2 regions of the Herbaspirillum sp. FG34 genome follow, and region 2 is predicted to be linked to the other one. Evidence: predicted binding sites of a transcription regulator. Region 2 holds the regulator's gene; the other holds the start of a gene.
What was found. The regulator FliA, encoded in region 2, starts transcription of late flagellar genes. The targets are predictions, from matches to a motif close to CTAAAGTTTNNNNNNNNNNNGCCGNTA.
Positions count from the first base shown of each region.

Region 1: motA (flagellar motor stator protein MotA) is a predicted target of FliA. The motif match lies at 1,736-1,762, and genes of this name have one in related genera.

Region 1 is NZ_JBMDJS010000013.1:73,623-77,032, forward strand. Features, by position in the region: gene motB (flagellar motor protein MotB) at 1-683, opposite strand, end outside; gene motA (flagellar motor stator protein MotA) at 761-1,621, opposite strand; gene ACODSZ_RS16600 (class I SAM-dependent methyltransferase) at 1,811-2,605, opposite strand; gene flhC (flagellar transcriptional regulator FlhC) at 2,704-3,318, opposite strand.
Region 2 is NZ_JBMDJS010000004.1:326,056-329,465, forward strand. Features, by position in the region: gene flgA (flagellar basal body P-ring formation chaperone FlgA) at 1-19, shown strand, start outside; gene flgM (flagellar biosynthesis anti-sigma factor FlgM) at 233-553, shown strand; gene ACODSZ_RS07655 (flagella synthesis protein FlgN) at 585-1,043, shown strand; gene ACODSZ_RS07660 (RNA polymerase sigma factor FliA) at 1,164-1,901, opposite strand; gene ACODSZ_RS07665 (MinD/ParA family ATP-binding protein) at 1,907-2,710, opposite strand; gene flhF (flagellar biosynthesis GTPase FlhF) at 2,745-3,410, opposite strand, start outside.

The DNA.
Region 1 (3,410 bases), on a different contig from region 2:
CGGTCAGCCGACAGCTCCCAGTTGCTGTAGCCCTTCTCCCCCTGCGAATAGGGCGTGGCATCGGTGTGACCGGACAGGCTGATCTTGTTGGGCACATCGTTGAGCGTGCGACCGATCTCGTGCAGGATTTCCTTGGTATAGGGCTGCAACTGGGCACTGGCCAGGGCAAACATGGGACGGTTCTTCTCGTCGACGATCTGGATGCGCAAGCCTTCGGAGGTGATGTCGATCAACAGCTGATTCTTGAACTGCTTGAGGGTCGGATTGGAATCGATGGCCTTTTCGATCCGCGCTTTCAACTCTTCCAGGCGGCTACGCTCGGCGCGCTCCAGCTCCTGCTGCGCCTGCTTGAGGTTCTGCTTGCGCGAGACCACATCGTTTTCACCCTTGCGCAGCTGGCCGTCCTGGCGGGTCAGATCCTTGCCGCCCCCCGGCAACACGGTGTTGGCGTCACCGCTGCCGGAACCACCGGCCATGGCCACCTTCAGCGGGGTCTTGAAGTATTCGGCAATACCGTTCAGGTCCCCCTTGGCGGTCGACCCCAGCAGCCACATGAGCAGGAAGAAGGCCATCATCGCCGTCACGAAGTCGGCGTACGCAATCTTCCAGGCGCCACCGTGGTGACCCCCGCCGCCTTTCTTGATGCGTTTGACGATAATGGGACGTAGACCTTCGTCGGCCATGCCTGTGCTCCTGCTTCAATACTGATGTCTGTGTGAATCGCCCTGCAAGCTGATCTCCCCGGACCAGCCTGGCAGCCTTACTTGCCCTTGGCCTGCTTGACGTGCTCTTCCAGTTCGAGGAAGGTCGGACGCTCGGTCGAGAACAGGACCTTGCGGCCGAATTCGATCGACAGGGCCGGCGCATAGCCATTGAGGCTGGCCAGCAGGGTCACCTTCACGCACTGGTAGATCTTGGTCGATTCGTGCAGCTTCTGTTCCAGCAGGCTGGAGAGCGGGCCCACGAAACCGTAGGCCAGCAGAATACCGAGGAAGGTACCGACCAGCGCGTGCGCGATCAGCATGCCCAGCTCGGAGGGCGGGATACCCACCGATTCCATGGTGTGCACCACGCCCATGACCGCTGCCACGATACCGAAGGCCGGCATGCCGTCGCCCAGCTTGGCGATGCAGTGCACCGGAATTTCGCCCTCGTGGTGGTGGGTCTCGATTTCGTTGTCCATCAGGTTTTCGATCTGGAACGCATCCATGTTGCCCGAGACCATCAGACGCAGGTAATCGGTCATGAATTCGATCAGGTGATGGTCCGCCAGCACGCCCGGGTACTTGCTGAAGATGGGGCTGCTCTCGGGCTCTTCGATATCGCCTTCGATCGACATCAGACCTTCCTTGCGGGATTTGGTCAGGATTTCGAACAGCAGCGCCATCAGTTCCATGTACAGCGCCTTGGTATAGGCACTGCCCTTGAAGACGGTGGGCAAGGCCTTCAGGGTCGCCTTGATCGCCTTGCCGTTGTTACCGACCAGGAAAGCGCCCCCTGCAGCACCGCCGATCATGAGCAGCTCGATTGGCTGGAACAGTGCCCCCAGGTGGCCCCCTGCCATGGCAAAGCCGCCGAAGACGGACGCCATGACCACGATATATCCAATGATGACTAACAAGTGCCTACTCCCGTCCCTGTGGCGTTGAGTGTATTTTCACGTTCATCAGATTACAGGTATTCCAATCAAGCAAATGAGGGAATACATATCCGAAAAACGCCCTTCCTTTTTGATTTACGGCTGAATTGGCACAAACTTGATACGTCGCGTCTCGCAGCCGCTGCCAAGGGCCTGCGCGGCTCCCAGCCCTCACATGCGCCACCCGTGCAGCACCCTGCCGCCGTCCTCGGGGGCGACCACGACATCAGGTGTAGCACCGGGAATATGAAACTCATAGCTCAGAAGCAGCGTCCCCGGCCGCATCTCGGCGCGCGCCTTGTGCCACAGCGCCTCCATCGCCGCCGGTGACAGGTAGGCGAACACCACGTCGTAATCACCGAAATCGAGCCGCAGGTAGTCGCCGCGCACGAAACGGCAGCGATCACCTGCCAGCATCGCGCGCACCCGGCTGACCAGCCAAGGCAGGGGCGCGATCTCGATACCGGTGAATTCGCTCTCGGGGCGGCGGCGCGACAGATCCAGCACGGCGCCGCCCAGGCCGCTGCCGATATCCATGAAGCGGATCGGCTGCCCCTCCGGCAGCAGGCCGGCCACCGCATCCCAGGCGCGCTGCCCGGAAGGATAGAACGGCACCTGGCTGCGGAAGGTCGACCAGAACAACACCAGCATGAACAGGAATACCGCCAGGAATACCCACGGCGGCACGTGCAGCTGCGCCACACCCAATGCGGCCACCGGGAACACCAGCAGGATCAGCCACCACCATATGGCCATGCGGCACAGACGCGCCAGCAGCGCGGCCATCACGCCATGCAGCAGGGCAGTCTGGAGGGGGGAAAGAGGAGCAAGACCGGCGCGCTGAAAAAGCACATCCAGCACATTGGCGCCGACCAGGGCCAACGCCAACAGCAGCAGGGCCCGCAGCGCCGGCGCCTGCCACCAGGGCCTGCGACCGGCGGCGGGGTGATTCTCAGGTTCGGACATCGAGGCAATCGGCCTTATTCTTTTTTGGTTGAACACCCTGGCCCATTACCGCCTCGCTGCAGACCTGCAGCAAGGCATTGGTACATCCCTGCTCCGGCTCAGGCCACAGCGGCCAGGACCGACGTGGCGACCAGGGGCGCGGCAGCAGCCACCGGCAGGGCAGCCTCGGCCAGACCCATGGTGACGGCATCCTTGGCCTTCTTGGTCTTGCCGGCCCGCGACGGCATGTGGCACAGACCGCACAGGTAATCCTGGTGCAGGTCCAGACGATGCACGACGAAATGGCCATTGCACTTGCAGCAGGGCGTGGTCATGAGCATCTTGCTTTCGAAGAAGCGCACCAGCGTCCAGGCGCGGGTCAGCGAGAGCACGGGTTCGCCGGCATCGTTGTAGCCAACCTGCTCCAGGTAGAGCTTGTAGGCCTTCATGACGGCTTCGATGCCATTGATGCGGGCGTGCTCCACCAGATAGCGATGGATATTGATGAACAGCGACGAATGGATATTGGGCTGCCAGGTGATGAACCAGTCCGTGGAGAACGGCAGCATGCCCTTGGGCGGCGAGACGCCCTTCAATTCCTTGTACAGCTTCAGCAGACGCTCGCGCGAGAGTGAAGTTTCGGATTCCAGCAACTGGAGGCGCGCCCCCAGATTGATCAGTTCGATGGCCAGCTGAATTTCCTGCGCCTCTGTGACAACGCTCTTCTTAGCCATGGTGCTACCCCCCGGTGATTTCGTAATAAGTCTGCCTGACCCCGACTCGCGTGCCGCCGGCAAGCGAACTCTCAGGCATGAATGCAAGACAC
Region 2 (3,410 bases):
CCTGGAAATCAATTATTGAGCCGGCCAGGCCGGTTTCTTTATTGATATGAAGCAATTTCCCGGAGAGCAACGCCCAGGCGGAACGCAGCGGATCGCCCTGGCAGGAATGTGAAGAAAAGTACCCGAAATGCGCTGATTTCAGGTGCGGGAATGTTAAAGTTTGCCCAGAACTGGTCGATAATCCATACGACAGGCGGGTGCGCTGCGCCCCCACCCTACAAGGAATACTGCCGTGAACGTTAACGACGCCCTCAAATCCGCTGCCCTCAACACCGAGCAGACGCAGACGCAAGCCCGCACCACCGCCCAGGGCGGCGCTGCCGCCGGCAACGGCGCGGCTGCCACCGCCGCCACCTCGGACAGCGTGCGCCTGTCCAGCACCTACCAGGCGCTGGAAACCAAGGGCGACAGCAAGAGCAGCAGCTTTGACGCCAAGAAAGTGGCCGAGATCAAGGCCGCCATTGCCAATGGCACCTTCCAGATCGATCCCGAGAAGGTCGCCAATGGCCTGATCGATACCGTCAAGACCCTCATCAGCGCCCGCCCGGCCTGATCACCTTTCGTTTTTGCAGAGGATCTTTCGCATGAATCCGGCCAGCAAACTGTCCCAGGAACACGCTGCCATGTCGCGCCTGGTGGAAAAACTGACCCAGGAACAGGCTCTGCTGGCCGAAGCCACTGCGGAAGGGCTGACCGACATCATTTCCGAAAAAGCTGCCATCGTTGCTGAAATGTCCACCCTGGCTGGCAACCGTCATGCCTTGCTGGGTACGCTGGGCTACAGCGCAGATGAAGCCGGCATGCAGAAGTGGATGAATGAACAGGCCAGCGAGGCCGACCGCGATCTCTGGGCCGGCCTCTTCGAACTGGCCCAGGATGCCAAGGAACTGAACCGCGTCAATGGCCTGCTGATCGGCAAGAAGCTCTCCATCAACCAGAGCGCACTCACGATTCTGCAAGGCAAGACCGGCACTGGCAATTTCTATGGCCCCGACGGTCAGAACAGCATCAAATCCTCGGGCCGTCGACTGGGTGTGGTGTAACGCTTCCCGCTCAGGCGCGGTGACCAGCAAAAAGCCCGGCATGGCCGGGCTTTGTCGTTAACGTGTCTGCAAATGTGGCATCGGCAAATACGGCATGCTGCTCATTGTCGTACTGCGGACTCAGGCCACCCCGCTCCAGGAATGCTCGCGCAGATAGGTACGCATGCGCGAAATCGCCTGGCTGTGCAGCTGGCATACGCGCGATTCGGAGACACCCATGACCGCACCGATTTCCTTGAGGTTCATTTCCTGCTCGTAGTACAGCGCCATGAGGAGCTGCTCACGCTCGGGCAGGGCCTTGATGGAATCCACCACTGCTTCACGGAAACCGCCGTTGATCAGGCTCTGCAGCGGATCATCCTCACCCTCGCCGGTCTGATAGCGGTCCAGGAAGTGCTCATGACCGCCCTCGTCGTCGTGAAAGTCCTCGTAATAAATCAGTTGATGGCCACCACAGTCGGTCAGCAGGGCCTGGTAATCGCTCAGACTGATCTTCATGTGCTGCGCCACTTCCGCCTCCTGCGGCTGGCGGCCCAGTTGCTGCAGCAGGGTCTGCATGGCCTCTTCCACCTTGCGCGCATTCTGGCGGATGCTGCGCGGCAGCCAGTCGCTGCTGCGCAGTTCGTCGAGCATGGCGCCACGGATACGCTGCACGGCATAGGTCTCAAACTGCGCGCCATGGGTTTCCTCATAGCGGTTGACGGCGTCGAGCAGGCCCATCATGCCGGCCTGGATCAGGTCGTCCACCTCTACGCTGGGGGGCAGCTTGGCCTTGAGCTGATGCGCCAGCTTCCTGACCAGCGGCGCATGCTGCTCCAGCACGTCGTTCTTGCCCTTTTTTCCCTTGACGTTATACATGCACGTCACACTCCCAGGCTGGCACCGTCGGTGGCCATGCGGTAGCTGCTGCCGGTCGCGTCCGGGGTCGCCGTAAAGCGCTTGGAGAGGCGCTGGAACGCCAGCGCCGCCCCGGCGAAGGGAAACACGTCCATCACTGCCCGGCCCTGCCCGGTGGCCCGGCGGATATGGTCATCGGCCGGAATCGACCCCATGAAATTCAATTGCGCCGCCAGGTAGCGGCTGGCAGCCTGGGCCATGTTGGCATAGACGGTGCGGGCTTCGGCTTCGGTGGCATCGTTGACGATGAGACTGAAGGGACGGCGACCGATACGGTCGCTCAGGCTCTTCAGGAGCACATAGGCCGATTTGATCGACGAGGCCGTGGTCGACACCTGAATCACGATCTCACCCATTTCCATGGTCGGCACCGGCAGCGACAGGTCGCGCGCCAGCACGCCATTGACCAGGGTGATCTCGGCCTGGCCGATCAGGCTGTCGAAGATCTCGGCCAGCCGTCCTGCGTGCGGGTCGGTGGCCGAAGGAACGCTGCGGCGGGCGATGCGCGCCATCGAAAATCCTTCCGGCAGCAGACGAGTAGCCTCGATCAAGGGACGCTCCATGCGCGCCACCTCCTGCAGCGTGGCCACGTCATGGCGCAAGCCGATGCGCGTCAACAGTCCGGTACTGGCCACGTCGCCATCCACGACCAGCACACTGTGCTTGGCCTGGGACAGCGAGGCCGCCAGGTTGATGAGCATGGCGCTCTTCTCTTCCTCGCCGAGGACGGAGAAGAAGGTAAACAGTCGCGGCACCGGCCTTTCCAGCATCCGGCGCAGTCCTGCTGCCTGGTCGATGTCGTAACTAGCCAAAGCTCACCTCGCGCAGGCCCTTGTCATTCATCGACATCGCGGTCGGCCCGATCACGCCCGGCAACTCGCCCTCCTGGAACTCGAAGGGCGCGGTTTCGCGCTTCTGCTTGAAGGCGCGGTCGGCCAGATACAGCTTGTTGGCCACGTGCAGGTCTTCCGGCACGCGCTGGCCATTGGCCACGTAATGCAGGTTGAGCTTGTGGCGGATCACCACATCGAGCACATTGCCGATGGTGGCGGCTTCATCGAGTTTGGTGATGATGCAGCCGGCCAGACCGGAGCTGGAATAGGCATGCACTACTTCGTTCAGGGTCCCGCCGGTGGCGGTGGCGTTCAGGCACAGCAGGCGCTTGATGTCCACGCCGGCACCGGCCAGCATGGCGTCCTGCTCGGCCACCATCTGATCGCGCTGGCCCACGCCGGCGGTGTCGATCAGCACGGTGTGCTTGCCTTTCAACTCTTCCAGAGCGATGCGCAGGTCGGTCTCATCCTTGACCGAGTGGACCATCACGCCCAGGATCTTGCCGTAGATGCGCAGTTGTTCGTAACCGCCGATGCGGTAGCCGTCGGTGGTGATCAGGGCCAGCTTGCCGGAGCCGTGGCGCATCACGCAGCGCGCCGCCAGCTTGGCGGTGGTGGTGGTCTTGCCCACGCCGGT